3 regions of the Streptomyces sp. NPDC055400 genome follow, and region 2 is predicted to be linked to each of the others. Evidence: riboswitches for the same ligand, from Rfam matches in the RefSeq annotation. Region 2 holds a riboswitch; each other region holds the start of a gene.
The links. Region 2 has a riboswitch for cyclic di-AMP ahead of ACWIGU_RS22170 (NlpC/P60 family protein). Riboswitches for the same ligand answer to the same signal wherever they lie in the genome.

Region 1: another riboswitch for cyclic di-AMP. It lies ahead of ACWIGU_RS37065 (C40 family peptidase); the one in region 2 lies ahead of ACWIGU_RS22170 (NlpC/P60 family protein).
Region 3: another riboswitch for cyclic di-AMP. It lies ahead of ACWIGU_RS11260 (M23 family metallopeptidase); the one in region 2 lies ahead of ACWIGU_RS22170 (NlpC/P60 family protein).

What each region holds. Positions count from the first base shown of each region.
Region 1 covers NZ_JBSHLM010000018.1:108,850-113,919, forward strand. Annotated here, with positions in the region: gene ACWIGU_RS37040 (8-amino-7-oxononanoate synthase) at 1-85, shown strand, start outside; gene ACWIGU_RS37045 (DUF397 domain-containing protein) at 69-305, opposite strand; gene ACWIGU_RS37050 (helix-turn-helix domain-containing protein) at 315-1,196, opposite strand; gene ACWIGU_RS37055 (ATP-binding protein) at 1,469-1,903, shown strand; gene ACWIGU_RS37060 (DUF6328 family protein) at 1,925-2,482, opposite strand; gene ACWIGU_RS37065 (C40 family peptidase) at 2,588-3,061, opposite strand; cyclic di-AMP (ydaO/yuaA leader) riboswitch at 3,065-3,242, opposite strand; gene ACWIGU_RS37070 (hypothetical protein) at 3,596-3,904, opposite strand; gene ACWIGU_RS37075 (ATP-dependent Clp protease proteolytic subunit) at 3,912-4,547, opposite strand; gene ACWIGU_RS37080 (hypothetical protein) at 4,713-5,070, opposite strand, start outside.
Region 2 covers NZ_JBSHLM010000008.1:160,979-166,048, forward strand. Annotated here, with positions in the region: gene pcrA (DNA helicase PcrA) at 1-841, opposite strand, end outside; cyclic di-AMP (ydaO/yuaA leader) riboswitch at 1,110-1,258, shown strand; gene ACWIGU_RS22170 (NlpC/P60 family protein) at 1,267-2,430, shown strand; gene ACWIGU_RS22175 (tellurite resistance/C4-dicarboxylate transporter family protein) at 2,458-3,405, shown strand; gene ACWIGU_RS22180 (hypothetical protein) at 3,431-3,784, opposite strand; gene ACWIGU_RS22185 (NlpC/P60 family protein) at 4,077-5,070, shown strand, end outside.
Region 3 covers NZ_JBSHLM010000003.1:679,333-684,402, reverse strand. Annotated here, with positions in the region: gene ACWIGU_RS11270 (PrsW family intramembrane metalloprotease) at 1-798, shown strand, start outside; gene ACWIGU_RS11265 (aldo/keto reductase) at 806-1,750, opposite strand; gene ACWIGU_RS11260 (M23 family metallopeptidase) at 1,861-2,913, opposite strand; cyclic di-AMP (ydaO/yuaA leader) riboswitch at 2,925-3,070, opposite strand; gene ACWIGU_RS11255 (PP2C family protein-serine/threonine phosphatase) at 3,330-4,436, opposite strand; tRNA gene ACWIGU_RS11250 (tRNA-Met) at 4,636-4,709, shown strand; gene ACWIGU_RS11245 (tellurite resistance TerB family protein) at 4,761-5,070, opposite strand, start outside.

The DNA.
Region 1 (5,070 bases), on a different contig from region 2:
CGACCTGACCGACGATCACATCGCCCAGGCCGTACGGGTGATCAGCCGCAACGCTCCCGACTCGGCGTTCACCGCAAGGAGTTGAGGAACCCCTCCCAGGCGGAGGGCGAGAACAGCAGGGCGGGTCCGGCCGTGCGCTTGGAATCGCGCACGGCGAGCAGTCCGGCCGAAGGGCCGCGGTGCAGCGGAGCCGTCTCGACGCAGTTGTTCATTCCGGTGCTTCGGCTGCTTCGCCGCCATGGCGCGTCGTGCAGAGAGGTGCTGGGAACCGCGGCGGATGGTACGTACCGAGGCAGAGCTGACATGGTGCCTCCTTACGTGCGTTCACTGTGCGGAGGGGGGTGTGCTCCGGCGATCCCGGCGATGAAATCCAGCGAATCCCCGGGCGAAAGGGCGTGGATCCGAAGGGTGTCAAAGGCGTCCGTGTACGCCTTGAGGTCTTCTTTCCGCTCGAGGTAGAGGCTACTCGTCAAATGGTCGAGAACTACTACGTCCAGATCAGAAGTGTTCGGAAATGAGAACACAACGAAAGGGCCGGTTAGTCCGACATGCTCCCCTGCCGCGAACGGCAATACCTGTAGCCGCACATGGGGAAGCTTCGCCACGTCGGCGAGATGACGCAGCTGCTCCGCCATCACCCGGGGACCGCCCACCGGCCGCCGCAGCACCGCCTCGTCGAGCACCGCGCTGAGCCGCAGCGGCGACGCCGAACGCAGCACCTCCTGCCGGGCGATCCGCACCTCGACCAGGGCGTCGACCTGCCCGTCCGGCAGCCCGTCGAGCGCGGCCCTGGTCACCGCCCGCGCGTAGTCGGGCGTCTGGAGGAGGCCCGGCACGACGGACGTCTCGACTGTCCTGACCCGGCACGCCTGCGACTCCAGGCTGATGAAGTCCCGGTAGGCGGGCGGCAGAAGACCCCGGTAGGCGTGCCACCAGTGCTGGCCGCCGTCGTCCCCCGACCCGGCCAGCGCGACCAGCAGGTCCCGTATGCCGGGGTCCGTGACCTCGAACGCGTCGAGCAGGAGGCGTACGTCCGACGCCTTCACGCCACTGCGGCCGGTCTCGATACGGCTCACTTTCGACTGGTGCCAGCCGACGAGCCGCGCCGTCTCGCCACTGGTGAGCCCCGCGCGGGCGCGCAGCGCGCGCAGCTCGGCGCCGAGCCTGCGGCGGCGCACCGCCGGACCGTGTTTCATTCTGTCTCCTCGGACCTGCGGCCCGGCTCCTTCCGGCCCGGCGGATCGTGTTCCGAGCCGACGGTAGAGGAAGCCGGCGGTGTACGCCCAAATGCGGTCCACCGGCGCAGAGTTCACCGCTTCGAGCGACAGATATATGCATATCTCGGGGGATCGGCTCCACGGGCGGAGCGGGAGTGGCACTCTGGCGCAAAGCACCAGTCCGGGGGTCGCCTCGAGTCATCCGCCATGTGTCGGATTCAGGCCCCGGCGAAAAAAGGGACGACGTCGCCATGGCAGATCACCAGGAAGCATCCGTCACTCTGCCGAGCGATCCTGCCTCGGTCTCCTCGGCCCGGACATATGTCGGCGACGTACTCGCCGAATGGGGCATGCCGCGCGACGCGGAAACAGCCGACACGGTCCGGCTCATCGTCTCCGAACTCGCCACGAACGCCGTGATGCACACCCGCGGGCAGTCACCGGTCTTCACCGTCGACGTGCAGCTGGAGCGCGACGAACACCTGCGCATCGGCGTCACGGACAGCCACCCGCGCTACCCGAAGCGGCTCCCGGCCGCCGTCCAGCAGGACAACGGGCGCGGCATGGTGATCATCCGCTGTCTGACCGCCGAGTGCGGCGGGAGTCTGTCGGTCAGGCCCACCCCCGAGGGCGGTAAGACCGTGTGGATCGCCCTGCCGTGGACGGTCCCTGTCCAGTCGGTGTGAAGGCCGGCGGTGGTGGCGCGGCTACGGGGACGGGGTGTCCGTCCCCTCCTGCGACCGCGTGAGTGAGCGCCGCACCAGACGCGGCAGCACGCCCCACAGGCCAACACAGACCGCGAACGTGCCCGCGCCGGCCGCGATGCCCGCCGCCCGCCCCGCGGTGACGTCCACGACGAGCAGCACGGACCCGGCCAGGGCGAGCATCAGAACGCCCAGGCCGGCCGCGGCGAGCCGCGAGGACATCTGCACGATCTGCGGCTTGGCGCCCCGCCCGAACAGCGCACGGTGCAGCGCCGCGGGCGCCGTGAACAGCGCGGCGGCGAGCGCGGCGAGCAGCAGCGTCGCGATGTAGGTCGCGCGCTGCACGCCGTCCAGCGCCGGGAACCTCGGAGTGAACGCCAGCGTCAGCAGGAACGCGAAGAGGATCTGCACGCCCGTCTGGGTGACTCTCAGCTCCTGGAGCAGCTCGCCGAAGTTCCGGTCCGCGCGCTCCAGCGGCGTCTCGTGCCGGTCCTGCCCCGAGCTCCTGGGGCCTGAGTTGTGTGGAGCGTCCTCGTCGCCGGCCGGTCGGTCCTCGTCCATACGACCACGAGTACCCCATCGCGCGGTTCCGAGTCGGCCGGAGCGGGAGTGCAGCCGGTGACGCCTGACGGGCCCCCAGGGCCCCCGGGGACCCGTCAGGTGGCGCTACCGCACGCGCCCGTACCAGACGCTCTTCGTCCAGATCCGCTCGAGCCGCACCACGGCACCGGTCTTCGGCGAGTGCCAGATCCTTCCCTTCCCGGCGTAGATGCCGACGTGGTAGACGCCGCGGCCCGAATGGAAGAAGACCAGGTCACCGCGTTTGCGATGGGACGCGGAGACATGGCGGGTCTTGTTGTACTGCTGGGCGGCGGTACGGGGCAGCTTCTTGCCCACCCGCTTGAACGAATAGACCGTCAGTCCCGAGCAGTCGAACCTGTGCGGTCCTGAGGCGCCCCACTGGTAGGGGCTTCCCTTCCTCGAGGCCGCGATCTGGAGGGCCTTCGTCGCGGCCGGCGAGGCCTCCGCTTCGGGCGTGGCTCCTGGGACCAGCAGGCTGCCGCCCGCTACGGCGAGCGTGAGGGCGGAGGCGGTGCCGGCCCGGGTCAGCAGCGACGGGACACGATTGAGCGCAGTCATGCGCAACCCTTCGTCAGCCGCCTGTGAAGGATGACCTGTCGGATTCGGGCTGGCGAAGTTGCCCGGCCGCGAAGTGCGGCTTCACCCCAAGGGCCGGCCCGGAAAACAGCTCCGGCGGCCCGTCGTGCTCGGGTCCTCCACTCCTGCCGATCCACTTCTGTCGACCTGGCATCCGTACGGCGGCAGGACTCGGCGTCCGCACGGACCGCCCCGCCGCGGCGGCGGGGGCTTGTCGTCGGAAGGGATCTTCACGCACAAACGGCGTGAACGCAGAGCCGAATCGGCGTGGTGTGAGTGTCCTCACGAGTGATCCATTCGGGTGGACAGCACACTTTTCGACCTCGGCGCGGAGGTCCCAACGAGCCCCGTACCAGCAGCGGAAGGCGGAATTCTCGATTCCGCGTAGGCGTTCCGCGCAACTTTTCCGGTTCGCATGTGCGAGTACCGGCTACGCCGTATGTGGGTACCTCTTCTGGTCCGTTTCGAACCCGGCCCGGACGGTTCGGGTCGATCGCTTCGGTCTTGAACGGGCCGTCAATCGACCGACTCCGGTGGCACTGTGACCCGTTGTGTCCTCCTTTCTCCGTCCAGGACCCGCAAAGCCCGAGCGAGCGTCGTCGCGTGGAGCTCGGTCTCGCCCCGCTGATGCATGAGCGTCAGGGCGTCCCTGAGCGCCGTCGCCCCGCCGACGAGCGCTTGCGCAGCCCGTAGTCCGCCATATGTGTGGTCGCTCCTGGCCGGGTTGATCCTTCCGAGCAGGTCGACGACTTCCAGATAGCGGTCGAGGAGTTCGCACTCGGCGCGCGTCAGCGCGGGCAGCGGGGGCAGCTCGGGTGGCAGCATCGCCGGGTCACCTGGCGCCGTGGGCCGAACCGGACAGCTTGCGGTTGTCGATGACCCGGTCCACGAGCCCGTACTCCACGGCGTCCCGGGCCTGAAGGATCTTGTCCCGCTCGATGTCGGCGCCGATGCGCTCCCTGCTCTGCCCGGTGTGCCGGGCGAGCAGCTCCTCCAGCTGGGCGCGCATGCGTACCAGTTCGCGGGCCTGGATCTCCAGGTCGGTCGGCTGGCCCTGGGCGGGCTCGGGCAGCCCCGGCTGATGGATCACCACGCGCGCACCGGGCAGCATGGCCCGCTTCCCCGGCGTCCCGGCGGCCAGGAGTACGGCGGCGGCGGAGGCGGCCTGCCCGAGGCACACGGTCTCGACCTCGCAGCTGACGAACTGGATCGTGTCGTAGATCGCCGTCATCGCGCTGAACGAGCCACCCGGGGAGTTGATGTACAGCGAGATGTCCCGGTCCGGCGCGGCGTACTCGAGGTGCATGAACTGCGCCATCACATCGTTCGCGGAGGTGTCGTCGATCGGTGTCCCCAGGAAGACGATCCGCTCCTCCAGAAGCTTGGAGTACGGATCGAGCGTGCGGTGCCCGGCCGAGGTGCGCTCGGTGAACTCGGGCAGGACGTAGCGGGCGGAAGGTCGGTTCATGGCACATGCCTCCGTGAGCGCGGAACTCTGTCGCTGCTTCCGTAAAAAATGTACAGGACGTACGGATGGTGGAGTAGGGCTGAGGCTCCGGGAAACGCGAAGAAGGGGGCCGGCCCGCGCCCGATGCGCGTGACCGACCCCCTTCTCCGTGCTGCTGAGGCGTGGCTACCGGTCGTCGTCGTCCGTCCTGGACAGGCGCAGCGCGAGGTGTTGCAGGAGGTCAGCGCTCTTGATGTCGGTCCTGCCTGAGTCGTGCACCTCGGCGAGCTCGGAGAAGAGGAACGCGAACGCGCCCACCAGGGAGATCGTCACCGGCATCAGCGCCGCGATGGTCGCCTCCGCCGCCTCCTCCACGCTCGATTCCGCCGGGATCTCGATGGAGGGGAACGCCTCTGTCACCAGGCGTCCGAGCTGGGCGTCCTCGGTCGCGACGTCGGGCTCGGCATCCTTGCTGAGCCTGCGCACCATTTCCTGGGTCTCGGTCAGGACGCCGATTGCGCGCAGAATGATCTCGCTCTGTTCC
Region 2 (5,070 bases):
CGTGGCGGAAGCGGCGGCGGTAGTGCTCGGCGACGTCCGGGAAGGCGCGCAGGAGGTGCACCGTCGTCATGATCAGGTCGTCGAAGTCCAGCGCGTTCGCCTCGCGGAGGCGGGACTGGTACATCGCGTAGGCCTGGGCGAGGGTCTTCTCGAAGCCGTCGGCAGCCTGAGCTGCGAAGTCTTCCTCGTCGATCAGCTCGTTCTTCAGGTTCGAGATCTTGGCGCTGAAGGACTTCGGCGGGAACTTCTTCGGATCCAGGTCGAGGTCGCGGCAGACCAGGGCCATGAGGCGCTTGGAGTCGGCGGCGTCGTAGATCGAGAACGACGACGTGAAGCCGAGCTTCTTCGACTCGCGGCGCAGGATGCGGACGCAGGCGCTGTGGAACGTCGACACCCACATCGCGTTCGCCCGCGGGCCGACGAGGGACTCGACGCGCTCCTTCATCTCTCCCGCGGCCTTGTTCGTGAACGTGATCGCGAGGATCTGGCCGGGGTGCACACCGCGCTCGCCGAGGAGGTACGCGATGCGGTGCGTGAGCACGCGGGTCTTGCCGGACCCCGCGCCCGCCACGATGAGCAGCGGGGAGCCGCCGTGGACGACGGCCGCCTTCTGGTTCTCGTTCAGCCCGTCGAGGAGCGCCGCCGGGTCGAGCGCCGGGCGTGGGGCGCCGTCCCGGTAGTACTCGTCCCTGGCCGGGGGCACGTCGAACTTCCCGTCGAACAGGTCGTCCGGAACGTGCTCCGGAGCCGTGTCGTCCTCGGGCGGCGGCGGGGCATGCTCCTCACTGGCCTTCGAAGCCGTGAGGTCCGCCAGGAAGCTGTCGTCAAAGAGGCTGCTCATCGCTCTACGAGTCTAGGCCGCCCCACTGACACCCACGGCCGTCCCGGGAACTTCCCCCCGACTTCACGGGCCCGGCCACCTCTCGTAGTGCAGCAATCACCCTCAGCAAGGGTTACCGGAGGTCACGAACGAGATTGCCGAAGGTCACGAAAATGTATCGGGCATATCGAACATCAACCTTCACAGCAGCCACACGAGTTGGCTAGCGTGCTCCGCGGGCCGCCCGTCCCCCCGCCGGCAACCGCGCCGCGAGCGGGTCGCCCCCGCTGAGTTCAGTACGCCGAGAGGCATGGAACCGGGGACCCACGACCTTGGGGTGAATCGGCCGACGACCCGTCAGGGCACGGCCGTAGGGCAGCCTTCCGAACCTCCGCCCGAACCCGACAGCTAACCCGGTAGGCGGTCATGGGAAGGAGACGCGACCCTTGGCGTCGCACCGCAAGCCGCGCACCAGAACACCCGGCCCCCGCACCGCCCCCGTCGTCGGCATCACCACGGCGGCCCTCACCTCCATCGCCCTCCTCTCGCAGACCGCGACCGCCGCCCCCTCCGCGCCGCCGAAGCCGAGCCTGGAAGAGGTCCAGAAGAAGGTCGACACCCTCTACCACCAGGCGGGCGTGGCCACGGAGAAGTACAACGCGGCCAAGGAGCGCACCACCAAGCAGCAGAAGCGCGTCGGCGACCTGCTCGACGACGTCGCGCAGCGCACCGAGAAGCTCAACAAGGCCCGCCAGGAGCTCGGCACCTTCGCCGCGGCCCAGTACCGCACGGGCGCCGTCTCCGACACCGCGACGCTGCTCCTCGCCGACGACGCGCAGGACTACTTCGACCAGGACCAGCTGATGAGCCGGCTCACGAGCCGCCAGAAGAAGGCCGTCGACGACTACCAGACCGAGCAGGCCGCCACCACGAAGAAGCGCACGGAGGCGACCAAGAGCCTGGAGACGCTGACCACTTCGCAGGCCACGCTCAAGAGCACGAAGAGGGACGTCCAGCAGAAGCTCGGTGACGCCCGCGAACTCCTGTCGAAGCTGACCGCCGAGGAGAAGGCGCGGCTCGCGGCGATCGAGAAGAGGAAGCAGGAGGCCGCCAGGAAGAAGGCGGAGGAGCTGGCGCGTCAGCAGGCCGAGGCGGAGGCCAAGCGCAAGGCGGCCGAGGAGGCGAGCCAGAAGGAGAACCCGGACACCGGCACCGGTTCGGGGACGGGTACGAGCTCCGGGAGCACCAGCAGCGGTTACGCCACCAAGGCCGCGAAGGTCATCGACTTCGCCGAGGCCCAGATGGGCAAGCCGTACGTGTGGGGCGCCACGGGCCCGGACTCGTACGACTGCTCGGGCCTCACGCAGGCCGCGTGGAAGGCGGCCGGCATCTCGCTGCCGCGCACGACCTGGGACCAGGTCAAGGTCGGAACGACCGTCACCACGGCCAACGCCCAGCCCGGCGACCTGGTCTTCTTCTACGACGACATCAGCCACGTCGGCATCTACATAGGCGACGGCAAGATGATCCACGCGCCGAAGCCGGGCGCGAACGTCCGCGTCGAGTCGATCTACTACATGCCGATCCACAGCGTGGTGCGCCCGGCCTGACCGCCTTCGTGGGGTTACGTTCGGGCGGTGCGCGGCCCGAACGCAACCCCACGCCCCGGACCCACGTGGTCCCAGCTCCCCCCGGCCGCCGGCGCCGCCGTCATGGCCACCGGCATCATCTCGGTCGGCCTGCGACTGACCGGTCACTCGGTGCTGAGCGGCATCATGCTGGTGCTCGCCGCCGCCCTCTGGCTCGTCCTGGCGGCGGACTTCACCAAGCGGCTGATGCGGGAGCGCGACCGCTGGGAGTCCGAGGCGGACACCCCGCCCGCGCTCACGGCGGTCGCGGCGACGACCGTCCTCGGCACCCGGATCTCCATGTTCGGCTGGCAGACCCTGGCCGAGGCGCTCCTCGCCCTGTCCGCGCTCGTCTGGCCGGTGCTCCTGATCAACGTCGTACGGCACTGGAAGCCGCGGATGCCGGGGGCCGTGTTCCTCGGCTGTGTCGCGACGCAGGGCCTCGTCGTCCTGGCGGCGACGCTCGCGCCCGCGGTCGGCGCGCACTGGCTCGCGTTCACCGGGATGGTGCTCTTCTGGGGCGGGATCATCCTGTACTGCCTCGCGCTGCTCCACTTCGACCTGCGCGAGGTGGCCTCCGGCGCCGGGGACCACTGGGTCGCGGGCGGCGCGCTCGCCATCTCCGCACTCGCCGCGTCCAAGCTCGTCGCGACGGGTCTGTGGAACAGGGACGACACGGACGTCCTGCGCACCATGAGCTTCCTGCTGCTCGCGCTCGATGTGGCCTGCTACGTCGTGCTGGCACTGGCGGAGGTGCGGTGGCCCAGGCCGCGTTACGACGTGCGGCGCTGGTCGACGGTCTTCCCGATGGGAATGACAGCGGCGGCGGCACTGTCGGTGAGCGCCGCCGCCGATGTGCCCTGGCTCAAGGGGCCGGGGCAGGTACTGGTGTGGATCGCGGTGGCCGCGTGGCTCGCCGCCCTGTTCGGGACGTTCAGGTCCCGGACACCCGCCTGACCCGGATCCCGAGGACGGTGACGGCTCAGGTCCAGAGGACCGCGATGAAGATGTTCGCGGTGGTCAGGAGGCCGACGAGGCCGAACAGCCCCTTGTCCACCTTCTCGTCGTCCCGCTTCACGTACACGAGGCCGAGGATCACGATCAGCAGCGCGAGCTTCACGCCGATCTTGATGTTGTTGACGGTGTTGCCGTCCGCCTGGTTCAGGCCCACCAGGACGACGCCCGTGACCAGCATGGTCAGCGCGCCGTGCAGCATCGCCGGGACGAACCGGGCCGTTCCCTTGCCCATCGCCTTCATCTGGGTGAGGAACCCACCGAGGAGCGAGGCGATGCCGATGATGTGCAGGCCGACGAAGAGGTGGATGAGTACGTCCATGACCGGCGAGCCTAGCCGGGGCCTCACTGCCTCCATGAACCGGCCCGCACCGGTCCCGTGCCGGTCACATACGGTCACACCCGGAACACAAGGACCAGTTGGGGACAATCCATCACCAACCCGTGACGGCCAGGTTTAGCGTCCTTCCTCAGGTGACCGGCTCCCCACCCCCGCCCCGCTCAGGGGCGGCAGTCGGGCACCTACCGCCGAGAAAGGTCCGGCGGCGGCCCGCTTCCCCTGTGCGGCCGCCGCCGGACGCGTAAGCAGTACGTACCGGAAGGACGTGCCCCTCGTGTCGGCAGCGCACCGCAAGCCCCGACAGCGCTCGCTCACCGGCCCCACGGCCCGCACCGCGGCGACCCTCGCTCTCGCCTCCGCGGCGACCGCCACCGCCCTGGACGGCGCGGCGCACGCGGAGCCCCGGCTCACCCCGAGCCAGGTGAAGGCGAAGGTCGACCAGCTCTACCAGGAGGCCGAGAAGGCCACCGAGAAGTACAACGGCGCCAAGGAGAAGGCGGACAAGGCCGAGAAGAAGCTCGGCTCCCTGCGGGACGAGGCGGCCCGCAGGACGGACCGGCTCAACACCCAGCGCGAGGCGCTCGGTTCGGCCGCCGCCGCGCAGTACCGCACCGGCGCCCTCGACCCGGCGGTCCAGCTCGTCCTGTCCTCCGACCCCGCCCAGTACCTCGACAACGCGGCGCTCGCCGACCGGCTCGGCACCCGGCAGGCCTCCGCGGTCGGGCGCGTCCAGCGCGAACTCCGGCAGATCGACCAGCTGCGCTCCGAGGCCGACGGCCGGCTCGCCGAGCTGCGCGAGCGGCAGGGAGAGCTGAAGAAGCAGAAGAAGACGGTCACCGGGAAGCTGGCCGAGGCGAAGCGTCTGCTCGACCAGTTACCGGCGGCCGAGCGCGCCGGCGTCGGAGCAGGCGCCGGCGACAGCGGCGCGGCCGGCCGCGCCTCCCGCTCGGACTCCTCCCGCGAGGTGCCGTCCGGCGCCCTTCCCAAGGCCCCGGACTCCCGCACGGCGGCGGCCATCTCCTACGCCTACAGCGCCCTCGGCAGTCCCTATGTGTGGGGCGCCACGGGCCCGAACGCCTTCGACTGCTCCGGCCTCACCCAGGCCGCGTACCGCTCGGCGGGCATCTCCCTGCCGCGCACCACGTACTCCCAGATCAACGCGGGCCCTCGCATCCCACGCTCCCAACTGCAGCCGGGTGACCTGGTGTTCTTCTACTCGGGCATCAGCCACGTGGGCCTCTACATCGGCAACGGCAAGATGATCCACG
Region 3 (5,070 bases), on a different contig from region 2:
GCGTTCACCGAGAACATCCTCTATCTGGGCAACGCCTTCGGCACCGACCAGCTCAACAGCGGCACCGGCATCGCCTCGGTGACCGCCGCCACCTTCTTCGTACGCATCGTCATGTCGCCGTTCGCGCACCCCCTGTTCACGGTGCTCACCGGCATCGGCTTCGGCGTCGCGGCCTGGACCGCGCCCGACCGCGGGCCGGTGCGGCGCGTGTTCCTGCCCCTCGGCGGGCTGCTGCTCGCGATGGGCATGCACGCCACGTGGAACGGCTCGTCGGCGTTCGGCCGGTTCGGGTTCTTCGGGGTCTACGCGCTGTTCATGATGCCCGCGTTCGGGCTGCTGACCTGGCTCGCGATCGGGACCCGCCAGCGCGAACTGCGCACGGTGCGCTCCGAGCTGCCCGCGTACGCGGCGGCCGGCTGGGTCGGCCCGGCCGAGCCGTTCGCCCTCGGCTCGATGCGCGCCCGCCGCCTGGCCCGCGAGTTCGCGCAGCACCACGGCGGCAAGGAGACGGCCAGGGCCGTCGCCCAGTACCAGCAGTACGCGACCTCACTCGCGCTCCTGCGCCACCGCGGGCGGCGCGGCCGGGCCGGGGCGGACTATGTCGTACGGGAGCGGGAGCTGCTCGACGAGCTGTGGGCGCGGCGCCACGCGGCCCGCCCCGCCCTCGCCTACGCGTCCCGGGCCACCGCGCCGCCCGTGTGGGTGCCGCCGATGTACGCGGGGCCGGTGTACGCGGGGCCGGTCGCCCCGTTCCCCGCGCACAGCGCCCACAACGCGTACAACCCGTACCGCTACTGAGGACGCCTCAGGCGGACGCCTCCGTGAGCTTCGAGAGCTCCGCGTCCGTCAGCTCCAGGCCGGCCACGGCCACCAGCGCCGGCAGCTGCTCCACGGTGCGGGCGGACGCGATCGGCGCGGCCACCGTCGGGCGGGAGGCGAGCCAGGCGAGGGCGACCGTCGCGACCTCGGCGCCGTGCGCCTGCGCCACCTCGTCGAGGGCCTTGAGGACGCGCACGCCACGCTCGGTCTGCAGGTGCTGACCCGCGCCCGCGGCCCGCGGGCTGTCGACCTCGGTGCCCGGCCGGTACTTGCCCGTCAGGAACCCGGACGCCAGGGAGTAGTACGGGACGGCGGCGAGGCCGCCGCGGGAGGCGACCCCCTGGAGCCCGCCCTCGTAGGTGTCGCGCGAGACGAGGTTGTAGTGCGGCTGGAGCGCCGCGTAGCGGGCGAGGCCCTCGCGGTCGGAGAAGTCCAGGGACTCCTGGAGGCGCTCCGGGGTCAGGTTCGACGCGGCGATGGCGCGCACCTTCCCGGACTTCACCAGCTCGTCGAGGGCGGTGATGATCTCCTCGACCGGCACGGACGGGTCGTCGAAGTGCGTGTAGTAGAGGTCGATGTAGTCCGTGCCGAGGCGGCGCAGCGACTCGTCTGCGGCGGACTTGATGGTGTTCGCGGACAGCCCCTTGAAGTCGGGGTGGGCGCCGACCTTGGTGGCGATGACGACATCGGAGCGGTTGCCGCGCGCGGCCAGCCACTTGCCGATGACGGTCTCGGACTCGCCGCCCTTGTTGCCCTGTACCCACGACGAGTACGCGTCGGCCGTGTCGACGAAGTTGCCGCCGGCGGCGACGTACGCGTCGAGCACGGCGAAGGACTGCGCCTCGTCGGCGGTCCAGCCGAACACATTGCCGCCGAGGGAGAGCGGGAACACCTCGAGGTCGGACGAGCCGAGCTTGCGAAGAGAAGTCATGGTCCGTCATAACACCGATACGGAGCAAGATATTCCGGGCATGGCCGACCGGCAGCCCTGACGTCGGGGGGTTGCCGTCAGGACCACCGGGGTTCGGAGGGTGAGGCGCCTCAGATGGTCAGGCCGTTGGAACGCAGCCACGGCGCGGGGTCGACTCCGGTCGCCTGGCCGCCGGGGTGGACCTCCAGGTGGAGGTGCGGCCCGGTCACGTTGCCGGTGGCCCCGACGCGGCCGATGACGTCGCCGCTGGTCACCTTCTGGCCGGCGCTGACGTTGAGGGACGACTGGTGGCAGTACCAGAGCTCGGTGCCGTCCGGCAGCTCAAGGACGGTGCGGTAGCCGTACGCGCCCGCCCAGCCGGCCTCCTTGACGGTGCCGGAGTGGATCGCCTTCAGCGGCGTACCCGTGGGAGCGGCGAAGTCGAGACCCGTGTGGTAGCCGGAGGACCACATCGAGCCGGGCTGACCGAACGTGCCGGTGATCGTGTAGGAGGCGACCGGCAGCGTGAAGCTCTTGGCGAGCTCGGCGAGGCGCTCGGCCTCGGCCTTCTTCTTCGCGGCCTCCTCCGCCGCCTTTTTGTCGGCGGCGGCCTTGGCCGTGGCGGCGTCCTGCTCCTTGGCCGCGTCCTCGGCGGCCTTCTTGGCGGCGGCCTCCTCGGCGGCCGCGGCCTCGGCGTCGGCGGCCTGGTCCTGCTGCTGCTCGGCCTGCTGCATGATGCGGGCGCGCAGTGCCTCACCGGCGGTCTCGCCCTGGCGGGCGTCCGCGGTGGTGACGCCGGCGCCGGTCAGCGGGGCCGCGTCGGCGCCGGACGAGTCGTCGTCCGAACCGTCGGATATCAGCGCGCCCACGCCGGGCAGCGACTTGGCGTCCGGCAGCGAGTCCTTGACGGCCGAGAGGTCGGGCATCGAGATGTGTACGGGGGGCTTGCCGCCCTGCGCGGTGGCGATGCCGCCCGCGCCGACGGCCGCGATCACGCCGACCCCGAGAACGGTGGAGCTGCGCGCGAGGCCGCCGCGCTGCTTGGCTACGCGGTGCCGGCCGCGTACGGGGCGGACGGACTCCTCGGTGGGATTCCACTCGTCCCAGGTCCGCTCGTCCGCTTCGCCGAACTCTTCGTCGATCGGCGCGTAGGAGAACTCTGGGGCAGGCCGGTTGGACGCCACTGGGGCGCGCTCCTTTCCTTCCTTCTCGCCTACCGGGTTAGCTGACGGGTTCGGAGCAGGAAGGTCTCCTACCGACGCCTTCCGCAAGGAAAGACGTCCGATTCACCCCAAGTTGGTGGTTCCCCGGCTCCCTTGCGGGATTAGGCGCGTGCGCACGGAGCCATCTCTTGTGACGGCTGGGACGACCGCGCTGCGTTATCGAACGTTAATAGACACCGGGGCCCGATTCCAAGCCGTTCCGACTGATCGTTAACGCCTTTGGCCTGGACTTATCGGGGCACGAGCGGGCGGAATCGGGCGAGTTGACCGGCCGTCGGAGCGGGCGGTTCATCTGACGGTTTGTCAAATGTTATGCGCAGCGACGTCGTTCGACTAAGGAAGGTGAAGACGGCAGTCACGGCTGCTTCACTGGTGCTTCACGGCCGCCTCACCGCGAGCAGCGCCATGTCGTCCGTCGTGCCGCCCCCGGTGTGCCGGCGGACCTCGGCGGCGAGCGCGGCCAGCAGCGGATCGGGCCCCGGGAACATCCGCCCCGCGAGCCGGGCCGCCGGGTCGTAGAAGGTGCCCTCCGCGTCGCGCGCCTCCGAGAGGCCGTCGGTGTAGAGCAGCAGCGTCGCCCCGGACGGGAACTCCGTCTCGGACGCCCGGTCGGGCCAGCTGCCGAGGCTGCCCATCCCGAGCGGCAGCGCGGGCTCCGGCGGCGACAGGACCTTGAGCGCCCCGTCGCCGCCCAGGATCAGGGGTTCCGGGTGGCCGCGGTTGATGACCCGTACGAGGCCGTTGCCGTGCGGGATCTCGGCGAGCACGGCCGTGGTGAAACCCTCGGACTCGTCGAGGCCGTTGCGCCGCAGCCCCTCCCGCGCGAGCGCCCGCTCCAGCCGCTGCGCGACCGCCTCCAGGGTCGCCTCCTGCTCGGCCGCCTCCCGGAAGGCGCCGATGACGACGGCCACGGCGGACACCGCGCCCATGCCCTTCCCGCGTACGTCGCCCACGACGAGCCGCACCCCGTGCGGGGTGTCCTGCACCGCGTACAGGTCGCCCCCGATGAAGGCCCCCGCCTGGGCCGCCTCGTAGCGCGCCGCGATCTCCAGGCCGCCGATGCGCTCCGCCGGCTCGGGCAGGACGGCGAGCTGGGCCGCCTCGGCGATCTGGCGCACGGAGGTGAGCTGCTCACTGCCCCGCCGCACGACGCGGTTCATGACACAGGCGAGGACGGCGACGGTGACGACCGTGACGAGTTCGGTGATGGCGTCGGTGTCGTAACTGCGGGTGTATCTGAGATGCACCCCGAGTACGACGGCGACGGTCGCGAGGCCGGTCAGGAAAGTACCGCGGGGCGAGAAGAACGGTGCGGCGACCAGCGGCGCGGCGGTGAAGAGGGGCACGCCGGTGAACGTCGACGGCGTCATGTAGTCGTAGATCGCCCCGACCACGATGAGCAGCACGGGCAGCAGACGCACGAAGAACCGGGCGCGGGACAGGCCCGGCTCCGACTCTCGACCGTGTCCTCCTCGCTGCCCCACCGCTCGTCTCCCGCCACCGTCCGCGTCGGTCCCGCGCCTGCGCACGTCGTCGGACCCCACCCCAGGGTTCCCCCGGAACAGGCATCGGGCGACCTGACGGGACCGACCGGGTGAAAGGGGCCCGAGGCGGCGGATCGCGGAACGCCGGGCAACCGATTCGCGTTCTGTCGCCGCAATGGCGTAGAGTCGTGTTTACCGACGCGGGGTGGAGCAGCTCGGTAGCTCGCTGGGCTCATAACCCAGAGGTCGCAGGTTCAAATCCTGTCCCCGCTACTGAAGGCCGAAGGCCCGGAACCAATGGTTCCGGGCCTTCGGTGTATCCGCCTACAGGTCGAACTCGTGCGGGGGCAGGTCGAGCATCAGGCAGGCCTCGCGGACGACGGCCTGCTCGGTCTTGTCGAAGTCACCGTCCGCGCCGCCGATGACGATGCCGATCTGGATGACCGCGCGCGCCTCGGCGGGCTTCTTCTTCGCCTTGGCGATCTCCTGGAGGACGCTGACCTTGCCGAAGTCGAAGTCGGCGGTCAGCTTGTTCAGATTTGCGTCGAAGCGGCTCTGGAGCTGGTCCGCCGGGAAGTTCTGCAGCACCTCGTTCGTGGAGATGAGCTGGGCCACGCGGCTGCGCTCGGCCGGG